2 regions of the Rhodoferax sp. AJA081-3 genome follow, and region 2 is predicted to be linked to the other one. Evidence: predicted binding sites of a transcription regulator. Region 2 holds the regulator's gene; the other holds the start of a gene.
The links. The regulator NrdR, encoded in region 2, represses ribonucleotide reductase genes. The targets are predictions, from matches to a motif close to CACNANATNTNGTG.
Positions count from the first base shown of each region.

Region 1 (7,922 bases), 2.3 Mb from region 2:
GCCGGTATCACCGTGCTGATGCTCGCGGAGGCATTGTTGTCTTACCTGAAAGGGCCGGTGGGTGGGACACCCTATTTCGCACAGACTGCGCTCAGTGGGGTTGGCTACTTTGCCATTGCGTGGCTGTCTAACCAGCTGTCAACCCGGCTGACCAACGAGGAGCTGCGTGCGCGGCAAAGCGATCTGTTGGCGACCCTGCAACGCCAGGTCAACGAATTGGTCATCGAATCCCTGCCCGACGGCGTCATTGTGGTGGATGGGCGCGGCAGTGTGCGTGCAGCCAATCCGGCTGCGCGCCAACTGCTGGGTTCCCAGTTGGCCCTGCGCGCCCAGGTTTTTGATTTGAACGATGAAGTGGGGTGGCGTCCCCTGGTCAGCCTGACCCGCCTGTGTGTGGGTACCGGCCATAGCCAGGAAGAAGATGTCACTATCCGCCACGGCAACGAAGGCCCACGCCGCGTGCATGCCCGCGCCCGGTTGGCCGCATATCCGGGCCAACCCGGCGACAGCCTGTGTGTGCTTTTTCTGCAGGACCAGCGCGAGCTGGAGGCCCGTGTTCGCACAGAAAGGCTGGCCAGCATGGGGCGCTTGTCGACGGCCGTGGCGCACGAAATACGCAACCCGCTGTCGGCCATTGCACAGGCCAATGCCCTGCTGGAAGAAGACATTTCCGACCCCAGACTGAAGAAACTGACCACCATGGTCGGTCAGAACGCCAAGCGGTTGGAGAAAATCGTCAACGACATTCTGAATATCTCCCGGGTGCAGCCCTATGACCCGAGCTACCTGGTGCCGACCGTGCCATTGGACACGTCGATACACCGCATCTGCAGCGACTGGTCCACACAGACCGGCAGCCAACAGCGTCTGACATTACACCCCGGCGACCCAACGATTGGTGTGCGCTTTGACACCGAGCATCTGCGGCGTGTATTGGTCAATTTGCTGGACAACGCACGCCGCCACACCGAAGAACAGGCCGATGCCATACAGGTTTTCCCAGGTCTCAGTGATGAACAGCACGCGACCGTGTCGGTGTGGAGTGACTCGCCCCCCATGGACCAGTCGGTAGAGCGGCATTTGTTCGAACCCTTTTTTTCGTCCGACAGCCGCTCCAGCGGCCTGGGCCTGTATATCTGCAGGGAGTTGTGTGAACGCCACGACGCCGCACTGGTCTACCAACGCACGGTGCGCAGCGCACGCGGGCAGGCGACCGAGGGAAACGAATTTGTGGTTACATTCAGGCGGGCTGAATCCCCGGATAATCCGCCATCGGCAGAAACGACCACCACCCCATGGCAACCCACGCTGTATTGAACAACGCCCAGATCCTGGTGATCGACGACGAGCCCGATCTGCGCACTCTGTATGAGCTCACGCTATTGCGTGAGGGCTACCGGGTGGACACGGCAGGCAGCGTACAGGAAGCCATGCAGCTTCTCAACGCACAGCGCTTTGACGTCGTCATCACCGACATGCGCCTGCCCGACGGCCTGGGCACCGAGATCCTGAGCCATATGAAGACCCAGCACCGCTCCGAGCGCAGCATTGTCATCACGGCCCATGGATCGGCAGAAAACGCGGTGGAGTCGCTGAAGGCAGGCGCCTTCGATTACCTCACCAAACCGGTAGACCTGAAGCAGTTTCGTACGGCTATCGCATCGGCCGTGCAAGGGAATGTTTTAAAGGCTGGCCCCGCCAGGAGAGCCACGGATGCCAGGCTATCGGACACAGCGGCGTCCAACAACCACGGACAAGCGGCGCTGGCCCGGTTGGCCGGTGAATCGGTGGCCATGCGCAGCGTCAAAGACCGCATTGTCAAAGTAGCACGCAGCATGGCGCCGGTTTTGATCCGCGGAGAATCCGGCACCGGTAAAGAACTGGTCGCCAGTGCCTTGCATGCAACCAGCCACCGCGCCGCCGGCCCCTGGGTAGCCGTCAATTGCAGTGCCATCCCCGAAAATCTGTTGGAGTCCGAGTTCTTTGGTGCCAAGAAAGGCGCCTATACCGGATCGGTGCAGGACCGCGAAGGCTTCTTCCAGGCCGCAAAAGGTGGCACCTTGTTTCTGGATGAAATTGGCGATCTCCCGCTGGCCATGCAGTCCAAGTTGCTGCGCGCCATACAGGAACGCTGTGTACGCCCCGTGGGCTCCAACCAGGAAGAAACAGTCGATGTCCGCATTGTGAGCGCCACCCACAAAGACCTGCCCGCCGAGGTCGCAGCGGGCCGCTTCCGCCAGGATCTTTTCTACCGGCTCAATGTGATTGACATCGTGATACCGCCACTGCGTGAGCGCAGCGAAGACCTGCCGGCTTTGTGCAGGGCCTTGTTGTCACGCATCGCCGAAGAATCCCAGATGGCTGTACCCGAGCTGGCGGCTGGCAGCATGGAGCAGCTCGCGCAGTTGCCGTTGCATGGGAATGTGCGTGAACTGGAGAATCTGTTGCACCGTGCGGTCGCCTTGTGCGACGGCGAAACCCTGCAACTGGACGATTTGCAGCCGGCCAGAGACAGTCGCCCAGCGCCCCTTGCAGACCCGATTGATGCGGTGACTGCACCTGAAACGACCCAGCGTTTGACCAAGGCGGCTACAGCCAGCGACATCTCCCTGCCGTCCGACTTGCAGAGCCACCTGGACCAGCAGGAGCGCGAGATCCTGGTCAAGTGCCTGAAGGAAACCAACTTCAACCGGACGCTGGCCGCCACACGGCTGGGCCTTAGTCTGCGGCAAATACGCTACCGCATCGCACGTCTGAAAATCGATGCCCCCCGCGATGACGGACCCGATGAGTAACCCCGCACTGCCAGATACCGAGCTCTGGCATGGCGGCCGTTACCGGCCTGCACACTGGCTGGCATCGCCAAATTTTGGAACCAGACCTGCTGAGGCATGTATTGACCTGCTGGTACTGCACTCCATCAGCCTGCCACCCGGAGTCTACGGCGGCCACGAGGTACAAGACCTGTTTACCAACCGCCTGGATTGGGAACTACACCCTTACTTCAAGCAAATTGAAGGGCTGCAGGTGTCGGCGCACTTTTATGTGCAGCGTACCGGAGCCATCTGGCAATTTGTCAGCTGTGATGACCGTGCCTGGCACGCCGGCGCATCGCAGTACCGTGGTCGCAGCAACTGCAACGATGACTCCATCGGCATAGAACTGGAAGGCCTGGAGGGCGACACGTTTGAGGTTGCGCAGTACCAGGCATTGGCAGAACTGCATCTGGCTATCAGCCGTCGTTACCCTATCGCCCATATCGCCGGGCATGAGCACATCGCGCCCGGGCGCAAGGCCGACCCCGGCCCCGGTCTGGATTGGAATTTGTTACAAAATTATCTGCAGCGGGAAGATCAGTGTTTTCCCGAAGGCGTACTGCGCAAAGCAGGTGCCTGATGCGCGCTGCGCCTGTATGGCGCACATAACGCACAAACGACCCCACCAACGCTGACACGACGCAATGCGTGGCTCCATGCGGTCCGGCAAGCCAAACCCGCTCGCAAACCGCATGTGTATTGGCCTTTCGTTCACACACCACCGATGGGCACGGGCTGCGGACCATGCCCACAACTACAAGCCCACAACTGTGTGGTCGTTCTGAGCATTTAGTGCGCCTGGGCCCAAGGCAGCGATTGCGCACGGGTACACTACCGGTAGTGGCTTGCAAGCACTACAGACCCCATATATAGTGTGCCCTGTCTTTACCGCTCTTTCGATAAATGCATATCAAAGGCGGCCACAGCACCTTGCCAAGCCCCAAAAAAACAGCCATTTAGACGAGGAATCCATGCAATCTGTTTCAAGCACCACCCCACTGGCACCTACCGCCCTACTGTCATCACACAGCGACACGGTTGCAGAAGGCGGCAGCATCAACCATCTGGCCCACTACCAGATCATTCGCCGCAATGGCGCGGTGGTGCCCTTCGAACCCAACAAGATCGCCGTGGCGATGATGAAGGCCTTCCTGGCCGTGCATGGCACCCAGGGCGCCGCGTCTGCCAGCGTACGCGAAGTGGTCGAAGCCTTGACCCAGCAGGTCATCCGCGCGCTGGTGCGCTCGCGCCCAGGCGGCGGCACCTTCCATATTGAGGACGTACAAGACCACGCAGAGCTCGGATTGATGCGCGGCGGCCACCACGAGATCGCACGGGCTTATGTGTTGTACCGCGAGCGCCGTGCCCAGGAGCGCGCCAAACACGTGGCCGAAGTAGCCCCTCCCGCACCGGTGCTGCACGCCATCGACAACGGCCAACGCATCGTGCTGGACCTGAACCAGCTCAGGAGCCTGATCGAAACCGCCTGCTCCGGCCTGGGTGCCGATGTCAAGGCAGAGCCCATTCTGGCCGAGACCATGCGCAATCTGTATGACGGTGTGCCCATGGACGAGGTTTACAAGGCCTCCATCCTGGCGGCCCGCACGCTGATCGAAAAGGACCCTGACTACACCTACGCAACCGCACGCCTGCTGTTCCATACGATTTCCCGCGAAGTGCTGGGGCGTGACGTGGCACCTGCAGATATGGCGGGCGCCTATACCGACTACTTCCCTGGCTTCATCAAGCGCGGCGTGAACGCCGAGCTGCTGGACGAGCGGCTGATGCAGTTCGACCTGCCCCGCCTGGGCGCGGCCCTGAAAGCAGAACGTGACATGCAGTTTGACTATCTGGGCCTGCAGACCCTGTATGACCGTTACTTCCTGCACGAAGGCAAGACCCGCATCGAGCTGCCCCAGGCCTTCTTCATGCGGGTAGCCATGGGCCTGTCGTTGAACGAGATCGACCGCGAAGCCCGCGCCATCGAGTTCTACGAAGTGTTATCGCGCTTCGACTTCATGTCCAGCACACCGACGCTGTTCAACAGTGGCACGCTGCGCTCGCAACTCTCCAGCTGCTACCTGACCACCGTGCCGGACGATCTGGACGGTATTTACGAGTCCATCAAGGAAAACGCCTTGTTGTCCAAATTTGCGGGCGGCCTGGGCAATGACTGGACACGCGTACGTGCACTGGGCGCCCATATCAAGGGCACAAATGGCGAGTCGCAAGGCGTCGTGCCTTTCCTGAAGGTCGTCAACGACACGGCCGTCGCGGTCAACCAAGGCGGCAAACGCAAAGGCGCGGTCTGCACCTACCTGGAAACCTGGCACCTGGATATTGAAGAGTTTCTGGAGCTGCGCAAGAACACCGGTGATGACCGCCGCCGCACCCACGACATGAACACCGCTAACTGGATCCCCGATCTGTTCATGCGCCGCGTCATGGAAAAGGGCACCTGGACCCTGTTCTCCCCCAACAACGTGCCCGATCTGCACGATCTGTTCGGCGCCGAGTTCGAAAAGGCCTATGTGGCCTACGAAGAAAAGGCGGCACGTGGTGAGATCAAACCCGCCCGCACCATCCAGGCCAGCGATCTGTGGCGCAAGATGCTAACGATGTTGTTCGAGACTGGCCACCCCTGGATCACGTTCAAGGATGCCTGCAATGTGCGCTCGCCCCAGCAGCACGCTGGCGTCGTGCACTCCAGCAACCTGTGCACCGAGATCACGCTGAACACTTCAGACACCGAAACCGCCGTCTGCAACCTGGGCTCCGTCAACCTGCGCCAGCATTTGAAGGATGGCAAGCTGGACCACGACAAGCTCAAGCGCACCATCAGCACAGCCATGCGCATGTTGGACAACGTCATCGACATCAACTACTACGCGGTCAAGAAGGCGCGCGACTCCAATATGCGCCACCGTCCGGTGGGTCTGGGTGTCATGGCCTTCCAGGACAGCCTGTACGAACTGCGCATTCCTTACGCCAGCGAAACCGCCGTGCAGTTTGCCGACGAATCCATGGAAGCCATCTGTTACTACGCCTACTGGGCGTCGACTGAACTGGCCAAGGAACGTGGCAAGTACTCCACCTACCGCGGCTCCTTGTGGGACAAGGGTGTGTTGCCGCTGGACACACTGGATATGCTGGCCTCGGCACGAGGAGGTTATGTGGACGTGGACCGCTCCGCCACGCTGGACTGGAATGCCCTGCGCAACAAGATCGCCCAGGACGGCATGCGCAATTCCAACTGCGTGGCCATTGCGCCTACCGCCACCATTTCCAACATCATTGGTGTGGATGCATCCATCGAGCCCAGCTTTGGCAACCTGTCGGTCAAGTCCAACCTGTCCGGCGAGTTCACCGTTATCAACGGCTACCTGGTCAAGGACCTGAAGCGCCTGGGCCTGTGGGACGACGTGATGGTGATGGACCTGAAACACTTCGACGGCTCACTCGGTCCCATCGACCGCGTGCCCACCGAAGTCAAACAGCTCTACGCCACCGCCTTCGAGGTCGAGACACAGTGGCTGGTCGAAGCCGCTGCGCGCCGCCAGAAGTGGATTGACCAGGCGCAATCGCTGAACATCTACATGGCCGGTGCATCAGGCAAAAAGCTGGACGAGACCTACAAGCTGGCCTGGCTGCGTGGCCTGAAGACCACCTATTACCTGCGCACGATGTCGGCCACACACGCCGAAAAATCGACCGTCACTGCGGGCAAGATGAACGCTGTTTCCTCAGGCAACGATGCCAAGGGTTCTATGCGATCGTCGAGTGCGTTGGAGGCTGCGGCAGCCGCTGCACAAATGCAAATGGAGATGGCCACGAACGCTGCGACCGACATCAGATTTTGCGGCGTCGACGATCCAACATGCGAGTCTTGCCAATAAAAACAAACCGCGCATCGCACGCAGTGCGATGCTATTGAGCAACACATATTTGCAGTGAAGTGCATGATTACTTTTCATTTCATTTCACTGCTCTCATAATCCGCTGATTGGAATTATTTATGTTGACCTGGGACGAAGAAGTCAAGCCCACACCGCTAACAAGTTTTGCGTTCACGCCGTCGGAAACTCCGACAGTCGAGCGGGCGCAAAGCACTCCCCCAAAGTCCCCCGTTCCCGTACGCATGAAGGCGTCGGACAAACGCATCATCAACGGCCAGACTGATGTGAACCAGCTAGTGCCCTTCAAATACAAATGGGCCTGGGAAAAATATTTAGCCAGTTGCGCCAACCACTGGATGCCACAAGAGGTCAACATGACCCGCGACATCGCACTGTGGAAAGACCCCAACGGTCTGACCGAAGACGAGCGCCGCATCATCAAGCGCAACCTCGGTTTTTTTGTGACGGCCGACTCGCTGGCCGCCAACAACATCGTGCTGGGCACCTACCGCCACATCACCGCACCCGAATGCCGCCAGTTCCTGCTGCGCCAGGCGTTTGAAGAAGCCATCCACACCCATGCCTACCAGTACATCGTGGAGTCACTGGGCTTGGACGAGAGCGAAATCTTCAACGCCTACAACGAAGTCCAGTCCATCCGCGACAAGGACCAGTTCCTGATCCCCTTCATCGAAGCGATCATGAACCCCAATTTCCACACCGGCACACCGGAGGCGGACCAGACGCTGTTGAAGTCCCTCATCGTGTTCGCCTGCCTGATGGAAGGTCTGTTCTTCTACGTGGGCTTCACGCAGATCCTGGCACTGGGTCGTCAGAACAAGATGACCGGTGCGGCCGAGCAGTACCAGTACATCCTGCGCGACGAGTCCATGCACTGCAACTTCGGCATCGACCTGATCAACCAGCTCAAGCTGGAGAACCCGCAGCTGTGGACCGCAGAGTTCAAGGCCGAGATCAAAGGACTGTTCGAAAAAGCGGTAGACCTGGAATACCGTTATGCCGAAGACACCATGCCCCGCGGTGTGCTTGGAATGAATGCCTCCATGTTCAAGGGCTATCTGCGCTACATCGCCAACCGCCGGGCCACGCAGATCGGTTTGGAAGCCTTGTTCCCCAACGAGGAGAACCCCTTCCCCTGGATGAGCGAAATGATTGACCTGAAGAAGGAACGCAACTTCTTCGAGACCCG
Region 1 is NZ_CP059068.1:4,091,215-4,099,136, reverse strand. It holds gene HZ993_RS19265 (nitrogen regulation protein NR(II)) at 1-1,317, shown strand, start outside; gene HZ993_RS19260 (sigma-54 dependent transcriptional regulator) at 1,296-2,795, shown strand; gene ampD (1,6-anhydro-N-acetylmuramyl-L-alanine amidase AmpD) at 2,788-3,396, shown strand; gene HZ993_RS19250 (ribonucleoside-diphosphate reductase subunit alpha) at 3,788-6,712, shown strand; gene HZ993_RS19245 (ribonucleotide-diphosphate reductase subunit beta) at 6,832-7,922, shown strand, end outside.
Region 1: a site for NrdR is predicted at 3,678-3,691, ahead of HZ993_RS19250 (ribonucleoside-diphosphate reductase subunit alpha). Genes of this name have one in related genera too.

Region 2 (7,922 bases):
AGCGCGAGAAACTTGAAGCGCCCGCCTAAGAAGGAAGAGCTATGACAGCGACCGAAAAATTCACCAAGGGCATGGCCACAGTGGCCAGCGATATCGCCCAAGGTTTCTTTGAAATCACGCACAACGGATTCGCCCTCTTGGGCCTGGCCGTCATGTTTGCCGTGATCACCCTGACCGCAAGGCCAGAAATCCGCCAGGCGGGAGAAGTCCAGTTGATGAGCTGGCTCCAATCCCGCCAGACCGTCGTCACCGGCATTGTTGGTGATACCGAAGCCGTCGAACGTGCTACGGCAGCCAACCCGCAAAGCCTGCCTAAACAGCAAGCCGCCGTTGCCTTTTGGCTGAGCAAGAAGTACAACGTGGCACCTGAGCCCTTGAGTGCTCTTGTTGCTGAGGCCTTCGAGATCGGCGCCCGCGCCAAAATCGATCCAACCCTGATCCTGGCCATCATGGCCATCGAATCGGGCTTTAACCCCTTTGCCCAAAGCCCAGTGGGCGCCCAGGGTCTGATGCAGGTCATGACCAAGATCCACAGCGACAAGTACATGGGTTTTGGCGGCAAACTCGCTGCTTTTGACCCTGTGTCCAACTTGCGGGTGGGCGTCAAGGTGCTGCAAGAGTGTGTTGCACGTGCCGGTTCCATCGAAGGTGGTCTCAAACTTTATGTCGGCGCTGGCAATCTGGAAGACGACGGTGGTTACACCGCTAAAGTGCTGGCCGAACACAACCGTCTGCTGATGGTGTCCACAGGCCGCAGTGCGCCGGTTACCGAGCCCCGGCTGATTCCCGCGAAACAAGCTCCTGTTGAAGCGCCGACAGAAATTGCGCCCGAAGTGGTGGCCAGCGTACTGAACTCTTAACCAGCAGCCCGCCAGGTTGGCGGGCTGGCTCGGGTAAACTCCATACCGTACGCGACTGGCGATAGGCGCCCAAGCCCAAAGGTTTGAGGCGCTGACGTGGGATCACCACTGGGAAGCGTGCCGCAGCATCTGCACAGGTGTTTGCGTTCAGCCGTTCGCCTGGGCAGCCCTTGTTTCATGTCGTTTCAACACGCGTTGACCCAAGGTTCATTGTCTTAAAAGGACTGCCATGTACCACCGCAATATCCTCGTCGAACAAGCTGACCCCGAAGTGTGGGCCGCCATCGTGGCCGAGAACGCCCGCCAGGAAGACCACATCGAGCTGATCGCCTCTGAAAACTACTGCTCCCCCGCCGTCATGGCCGCGCAAGGCAGCCAGCTGACCAACAAGTACGCCGAAGGCTACCCCGGCAAGCGCTACTACGGCGGCTGCGAGAACGTGGACGTGGTCGAACAACTCGCCATCGACCGCCTCAAGCAATTGTTTGGCGCCAACTTCGCCAATGTGCAGCCCAACTCGGGTTCGCAGGCCAACCAGGGCGCGTTCTTCGCCCTGCTGCAGCCCGGTGACACCATCATGGGCATGAGCCTGGCCGAAGGTGGCCACCTGACCCACGGTATGCCGCTGAACATGAGCGGCAAGTGGTTCAATGTCATTTCCTACGGCCTGGACGCCCAGGAAGACATCGACTACGCCGCCATGGAAGCGCTGGCCCGCGAGAAGAAGCCCAAGCTCATCATCGCTGGCGCCTCGGCCTTTGCGCTGCGTATCGATTTTGAACGCTTTGGCAAGATTGCCAAGGAAATCGGCGCTTACTTCATGGTCGATATGGCCCACTACGCCGGCCTGGTGGCCGCGGGCGTCTACCCCAACCCCCTGCCCTACGCCGACGTGGTCACATCCACCACACACAAGAGCCTGCGCGGCCCGCGCGGTGGCATCATCCTGACGAATGACGAGGCGATTGCCAAGAAGATCAACTCGGCCATCTTCCCTGGTATTCAGGGCGGCCCACTGATGCACGTCATCGCCGGCAAGGCTGTGGCCTTCAAAGAGGCGCTGACACCCGAGTTCAAGGCTTACCAGACGCAAGTGGTCAAAAATGCCAAGGTTTTGGCTGACACACTGACCGAGCGCGGCCTGCGCATCGTTTCCGGCCGCACCGAGAGCCACGTCATGCTGGTGGACCTGCGCCCCAAGAACATGACCGGCAAGGAAGCCGAGGCGGTTTTGGGCTTGGCCCACATGACCTGCAACAAGAACGGCATTCCGAACGACCCGCAAAAACCCATGGTCACCAGCGGCATCCGCCTGGGAACCCCAGCCATGACCACCCGCGGCTTCAAGGAAGACGAGGTGCGCGCCACCGCCCACCTGATCGCCGACGTGCTGGACAACCCGCACGATGCAGCCAACATCGACGCCGTGCGGGCTAAGGTGCATGCCTTGACCGCGCGCTTCCCGGTCTACGGTTAAGCACTATGCAAAGCGCAGTTACTATAACTTTGATAGCATACTGCGCTTGTTTCACGGGGGCTAGAGGCCAATTTCACTTAAGGGCCTTGGCCCACTACCCCCTATGAAATGCCCGTTCTGTAGCCATTCCGAAACCCAGGTTGTGGAGACCCGGATAGCCGAGGACGGGGATTTCATCCGCCGCCGCCGCCAGTGTGGGTCGTGCGAAAAACGCTTCACCACCTACGAACGCCCGGACGTCAACTACCCTTCCATCGTCAAGAAGGATGGGCGCCGCATTGAATATGAGCGCGCCAAGCTGTTGGCGTCTTTCAATCTAGCCCTGCGCAAACGCCCGGTCAGCACCGAACAGATCGACAGCGCCATTGAGCGGATTGAAGAAAAGTTGCTAAACCTGGGTCTGCGCGAAGTCCAGTCCGGCCGTATTGGTGAACTGGTCATGCGTGAGCTGAAGAAGCTCGACAAAGTGGCCTATGTGCGCTTTGCCAGTGTGTACCGCAGTTTTGAGGATATTGACGACTTCAAGACGTTGGTGGATGAGGTGAGGCGGTAGGCCTCCCTGCGGCAACTCACCACCTCCAGCTTTGGCTCAACCAAGTGTCTGGCCCATTTGTCGAGCAAACCGTGCCGCTTGGCGGAAATCCTGTGCGAGGATAGCCGGCCCGGTGTCTAATCAACCAAGATCGCATCTTCAGTGATGTACCAATACGATGAACTACGCCAATTTAAGCACTCCTGGGTTCCGCCTACGTGGTTTCACGATCATTGAGCTGATGATTACTGTCGCCATACTGGCCGTGTTGCTTGCGTTGGCAGCTCCCAGTTTTCAGGCAATGATCGCCTCGTCGCGGTTGACGACCGCGACCAACGATTTAATTGCAGCATTCGCACAGGCGCGCTCCAATGCCATCAAAGTGGGCAACCGTACAACAGTTTGCATGAGCGCGGATGGCGCATCGTGCACAGATACTGGTGGTTGGCACCAGGGCTGGATTTCATTTGTGGACACGACGCGCAGCGGAACATCAGCGGCTGTGGATACCGGTGAAACGGTAGCCACGATCTATCCTCCGTTACCAGCTGGCATCGTAGTCAATGGCAATTTGCCTTACATTTCGTACTCGGCAGACGGTCAATCAAAGGCCATGAGCGGCGGCGGTTTTTGGACCGGAACCATACGTGTCTGCAGTACATCATCTGCTCTAACTAATGACAAGCGAGCACGCAATCTGACGCTAAACAGCGCTGGACGTATCACCATGACCGTGCAGAGCAACGTGGCTGATACATGCCCTTCACCTTGATTACGCTGGATATTGAAATGCAAACCAGACAACCATTTGCCCGCTCACCCAATCGTCGATATGCGGGTGGCGCCACCTTAATTGAAATTCTGGTGGCCTTGCTCGTTTTGAGTCTGGGCGTACTGGGTATGGCGGCGATGCAAATTCGAGCTCTCAAAGGTAACCAAAGCAGCATGCAACGCACGCAAGCCGTCATGATGAGCTATTACATTTTGGATGCCATGCGTGTTGACAAAGACAGCGCCAAGTCTTTGAACTACAACACGGGTTCTCTTTCCGGCGGGGTGATTGGACCCTATTGTGATGCAGCAGCCGTCACCGGAACCAGCTTGGCCAAAGTTAACCTCAAGCATTGGGTTGAATCGCTTAAGTCAACCATTGGCAACGCCAGTGACTCCACCACTTGTGGTGCGGTTTTGTGCGACGCTGACGGAGTTTGCATCGTTCAGGTGAAGTGGGACGACACTCGTGCTGGCGGGATAGGTGAACAGATAGTGGAAACAAAGACAACTCTATGACGCCACGAACTATGTCCATCTTTTTGCAACACCTCGGTAACCGCAAGCCTCAATACGGCTACGTCTCTGGGCCGTCCAGCTTAAAGGGCCAGAGCGGTTTCACACTCGTCGAGCTCATGGTCTCGATAGTGCTTGGGTTGGTTCTTATAGCCGGCGTGCTCAATGTTTTTGTCACCAATAGGGAGTCTTTTCGAACCAACGAAAATATTGCACGCATGCAGGAAGACGCGCGGATAGCGTTTGACTTTATGGCACGCGACCTGCGCGAAGCTGGTACCAACCCGTGCGGCACCCCTCTGGTTGCAAATGTGATTCGCGCATCCTCTGCGATTCCGTGGTGGGCGGATTGGAACTTGGGCACGATCCAAGGCTACGACGCGGGCCAAGATATGACTGCCATGGTGGCAATTGGCACTGGTAACGCAGACCGCGCTGCTGGAACGGATGCCGTACTGGTGATTCGTGCCGCCCAGGACGGAAAAATTGTAAGTGCCCACGACACATCCACCCACGACATCACTGTTGACTCGGTTACAGATCTTGACCCCAAAGACGTTCTCATCGCCTGCGACATGAATTCCGCAGCTATCTTCCAGATTGAAACGGTAAGTCCATCCACCAAAAATATCAATCATGCGCAAGATGCGGGTAACTACAACTGCAGCGGTGATTTAGGTTATCCAACTCCGAGCGATTGCCCAACAACACCGCCTGCCGTCAAACAGTTTACAAGCGGGGGCGTAGTAGTAAAACTCTTATCAACGTTTTGGTATGTGGGCGTTAACAGCGCAGGCAAGAAGTCTCTTTACCGGACCAAAATCATCAGAAAATCGGTGGGCGGCGCGATGATTGCCACGACCGAACGCGAGGAAATCTTGGATGGTGTTAGCGACATGCAGATTGAATACTTGACAAAGAATAAAACCGCCAACACCCTCGCCACCTCTTGGATTCCGGCGAATGACCCTACCGTGCCGGCCAACCCCAATCCAATTTTCTCAACAGCTAACGGAGGATGGACAAAGGACAATGTTGAGCAAGCCGTCGCCGCACGCATAACCTTGACACTGCAAAGCGATGAAAAGGTTGGGGAGAATCATGTGACGATTGAACGCAAGTTAATTCACGTCGTAGGTTTCCGCAGTCGCGACCTCTTATATTGATAGCTGCCATGAAAACTCTATTTCTACAGCGCACCAAGGTGGCACCTGCTCAAAAGGGTGTAGCACTAATTATTAGTCTCATCTTGTTGCTGGTGATGAGCTTGCTGGGTGTCGCGGCCATCCGTGGCATAGCCATGGAAGAGCGCATGGCAGGACAAACATACGACCGTAGCTTGGCGTTTCAGGCAACCGAATCAGCATTGCGAGAGGCAGAAGCCCTGGTTGAAGGCAAACCGGCCGACCCAGTAGGATCGGGTTGTGCGGTTGTCAGTGGGCTGATGCTTTGCTCAACTCCTCTTGCGAGTGATACACCTCGATGGATGAACAGCAGCTTTAGTGACTGGAAAGATGCGACAACCGTAGGAAGCGGTACGCTGGCGGTCACCCCGCAATATTTTGTTGAATTTCTAGGTACAGGTTTTCCCTGTGACCCTTCGGACAATATAAACAACCTGAACTGCAAGCGCTACCGAGTCACCGCTCGTAGTCGCGACAACACCGATGGCAGGGCTTCGGTCATGCTGCAATCAATCTACGCCATTGATTGACCCAAAACGCGTATTTTCTTCCAGGAGTCACCATGAAAACCCATAAAGATTTGAACTTCAGTTTCAAATTTGTTGCGTTGGCAGTCACTGCGTTCGCGGCAGTAGGGACTAGCGCTGTCACGATTCCAAACACGCCTTTGGTGGCGCAAGTATCCGCCACGCCCATGGTGATGCTGGTCGCTGGCAAAGACCACAAATTGTTTTACGAGTCCTACAACGATACCAGCGACATTGATGGCGATGGCGTATTGGATATTGGCTTTATACCCAACAATCCGAATATTGTTTACTACGGCTTGTTTGATCCCAAAATTTGCTACGTCCACAACAACGCTAGTGACAACACCGGGCTTTTCACACCTAGCTCCGCCACCAGCGACGGAAAGTGTGTGGGTAAATGGTCAGGCCTTTGGCTGAATTACGTGACGACCAGCCGAATGGATTCGTTACGCAAAGTGCTCTACGGTGGCCACCGTGAAGTGGACACTGCGTCGCAGACCATATTGCGCCGCGCCTATATTCCGGCAGATGCCCACAGTTGGGGTAAGGAATATACGAGCATTGCCGTCAATGGTTACGACATTCGGGACTACACACCGTTTGCTCTTCCTACGGCGGCCGATAAACGACATTTTTTTGGTAGCCTGACTGCCAACTACAGCACCAATTGCGCCACACTCAATAATTGCAGCAACTTGCCGCCCCTGTTGCGTGTACGTGAAAACGTGGGGAGTAACAAGCGCATTTGGGAATGGGCGTCTAAGGAACGACCAGTTTTATCCACCACACTTGCCAGCGGTGGATTTCCAGCGGGTACCGGTGCAGAAAAGAATTACACGGTGCGGGTGGAAGTATGCACCTCTACGTTTAATAGTGAGTGCAAGTTGTATCCCAACGGGTCTTACAAGCCTGTAGGCCTTTTGCACAACTATGGTGAAAATGATGCCATGTTATTCGGTCTCTTGACTGGCAGCTACGACAACCACATGTCGGGCGGCAGGCTTCGCAAGGTGGTGTCATCATTCAAGGACGAAGTAACAGCCTCCAACGGGCAGTTTACTGCGGGAGCCAAGATCGTAAATGCCTTCAATTCGATTCGTATCCGCGGCTACAACCAAGCCAGCACTACCAGTGAATACTGGAAGAGTGGTCCCTACACAGATTCCGCCAAAGCGCCGACAGAGGGGGAGTTAGTGGATTGGGGCAACCCCATTGGCGAAATGCTGTATGAGGGCGTGCGCTATTTTTCTGGCAAAAAATCTCCGACCTCCTACTTCAACACCGCTACAACACACGATACGGCTGTAGGTTTGTCTTCGGTGACGTGGGATGACCCATTCGAAAGCACCAGCGCCGCCAAGGCCCCCTACTGTGCGCGCTCGAGTTTCTTGACTATTTCGGACATTGACCCATCGTTCGACTCCAACCAGGTACCCGGAAGCAATTACATTGGAAGCTTTACGGGAGATTTGGCCGCACTCAATGTCAAGAATGAACTTGATGTAATTACTGCAATCGAGACATCTGTCAAAGGTAACCACTTCATTGGGGAATCAGATTCACTTACGGATAAAGCGCCTACTGTAAAAAACGTGACATCCCTCGGAACGATTCGTGGTCTCGCACCTGGCGAACCTGCCAAACAAGGCAGCTACAACGCTGCGGGTGTGGCATATTTTGCGAAACGTTCGGATCTACGCTCCACACTTGCAAAACAACAGTCCATTGATACCTTTGTAGTCGCGCTGGCGTCACCATTGCCCAAAATATCGGTGCCTTTGGCAGGTGGGACCGTCACACTGGTGCCGTTTTCCAGAACTGTAGCCGGTTCGGGCGTTAGTGCCACCAAAGGCAACTACCAGCCAACCAACCAAATTGTGGACTTTTACGTTGAGCAGCTCGCCAACACAATACCCAATACCGATATGACTGTTAATGGCGGCCGTTACCAGGCGCGCTTCATTATTAACTATGAAGACGTTGAGCAAGGTGGCGACCACGATATGGATGCCATCGCCGTTTATGACGTTGTTGCAAATGCTGGTGGCACTG
Region 2 is NZ_CP059068.1:1,169,337-1,177,258, forward strand. It holds gene HZ993_RS05450 (lytic transglycosylase domain-containing protein) at 42-860, shown strand; ZMP/ZTP riboswitch at 902-1,032, shown strand; gene glyA (serine hydroxymethyltransferase) at 1,090-2,337, shown strand; gene nrdR (transcriptional regulator NrdR) at 2,441-2,890, shown strand; gene HZ993_RS05465 (GspH/FimT family pseudopilin) at 3,048-3,641, shown strand; gene pilV (type IV pilus modification protein PilV) at 3,626-4,159, shown strand; gene HZ993_RS05475 (PilW family protein) at 4,171-5,322, shown strand; gene HZ993_RS05480 (PilX N-terminal domain-containing pilus assembly protein) at 5,331-5,870, shown strand; gene HZ993_RS05485 (pilus assembly protein) at 5,903-7,922, shown strand, end outside.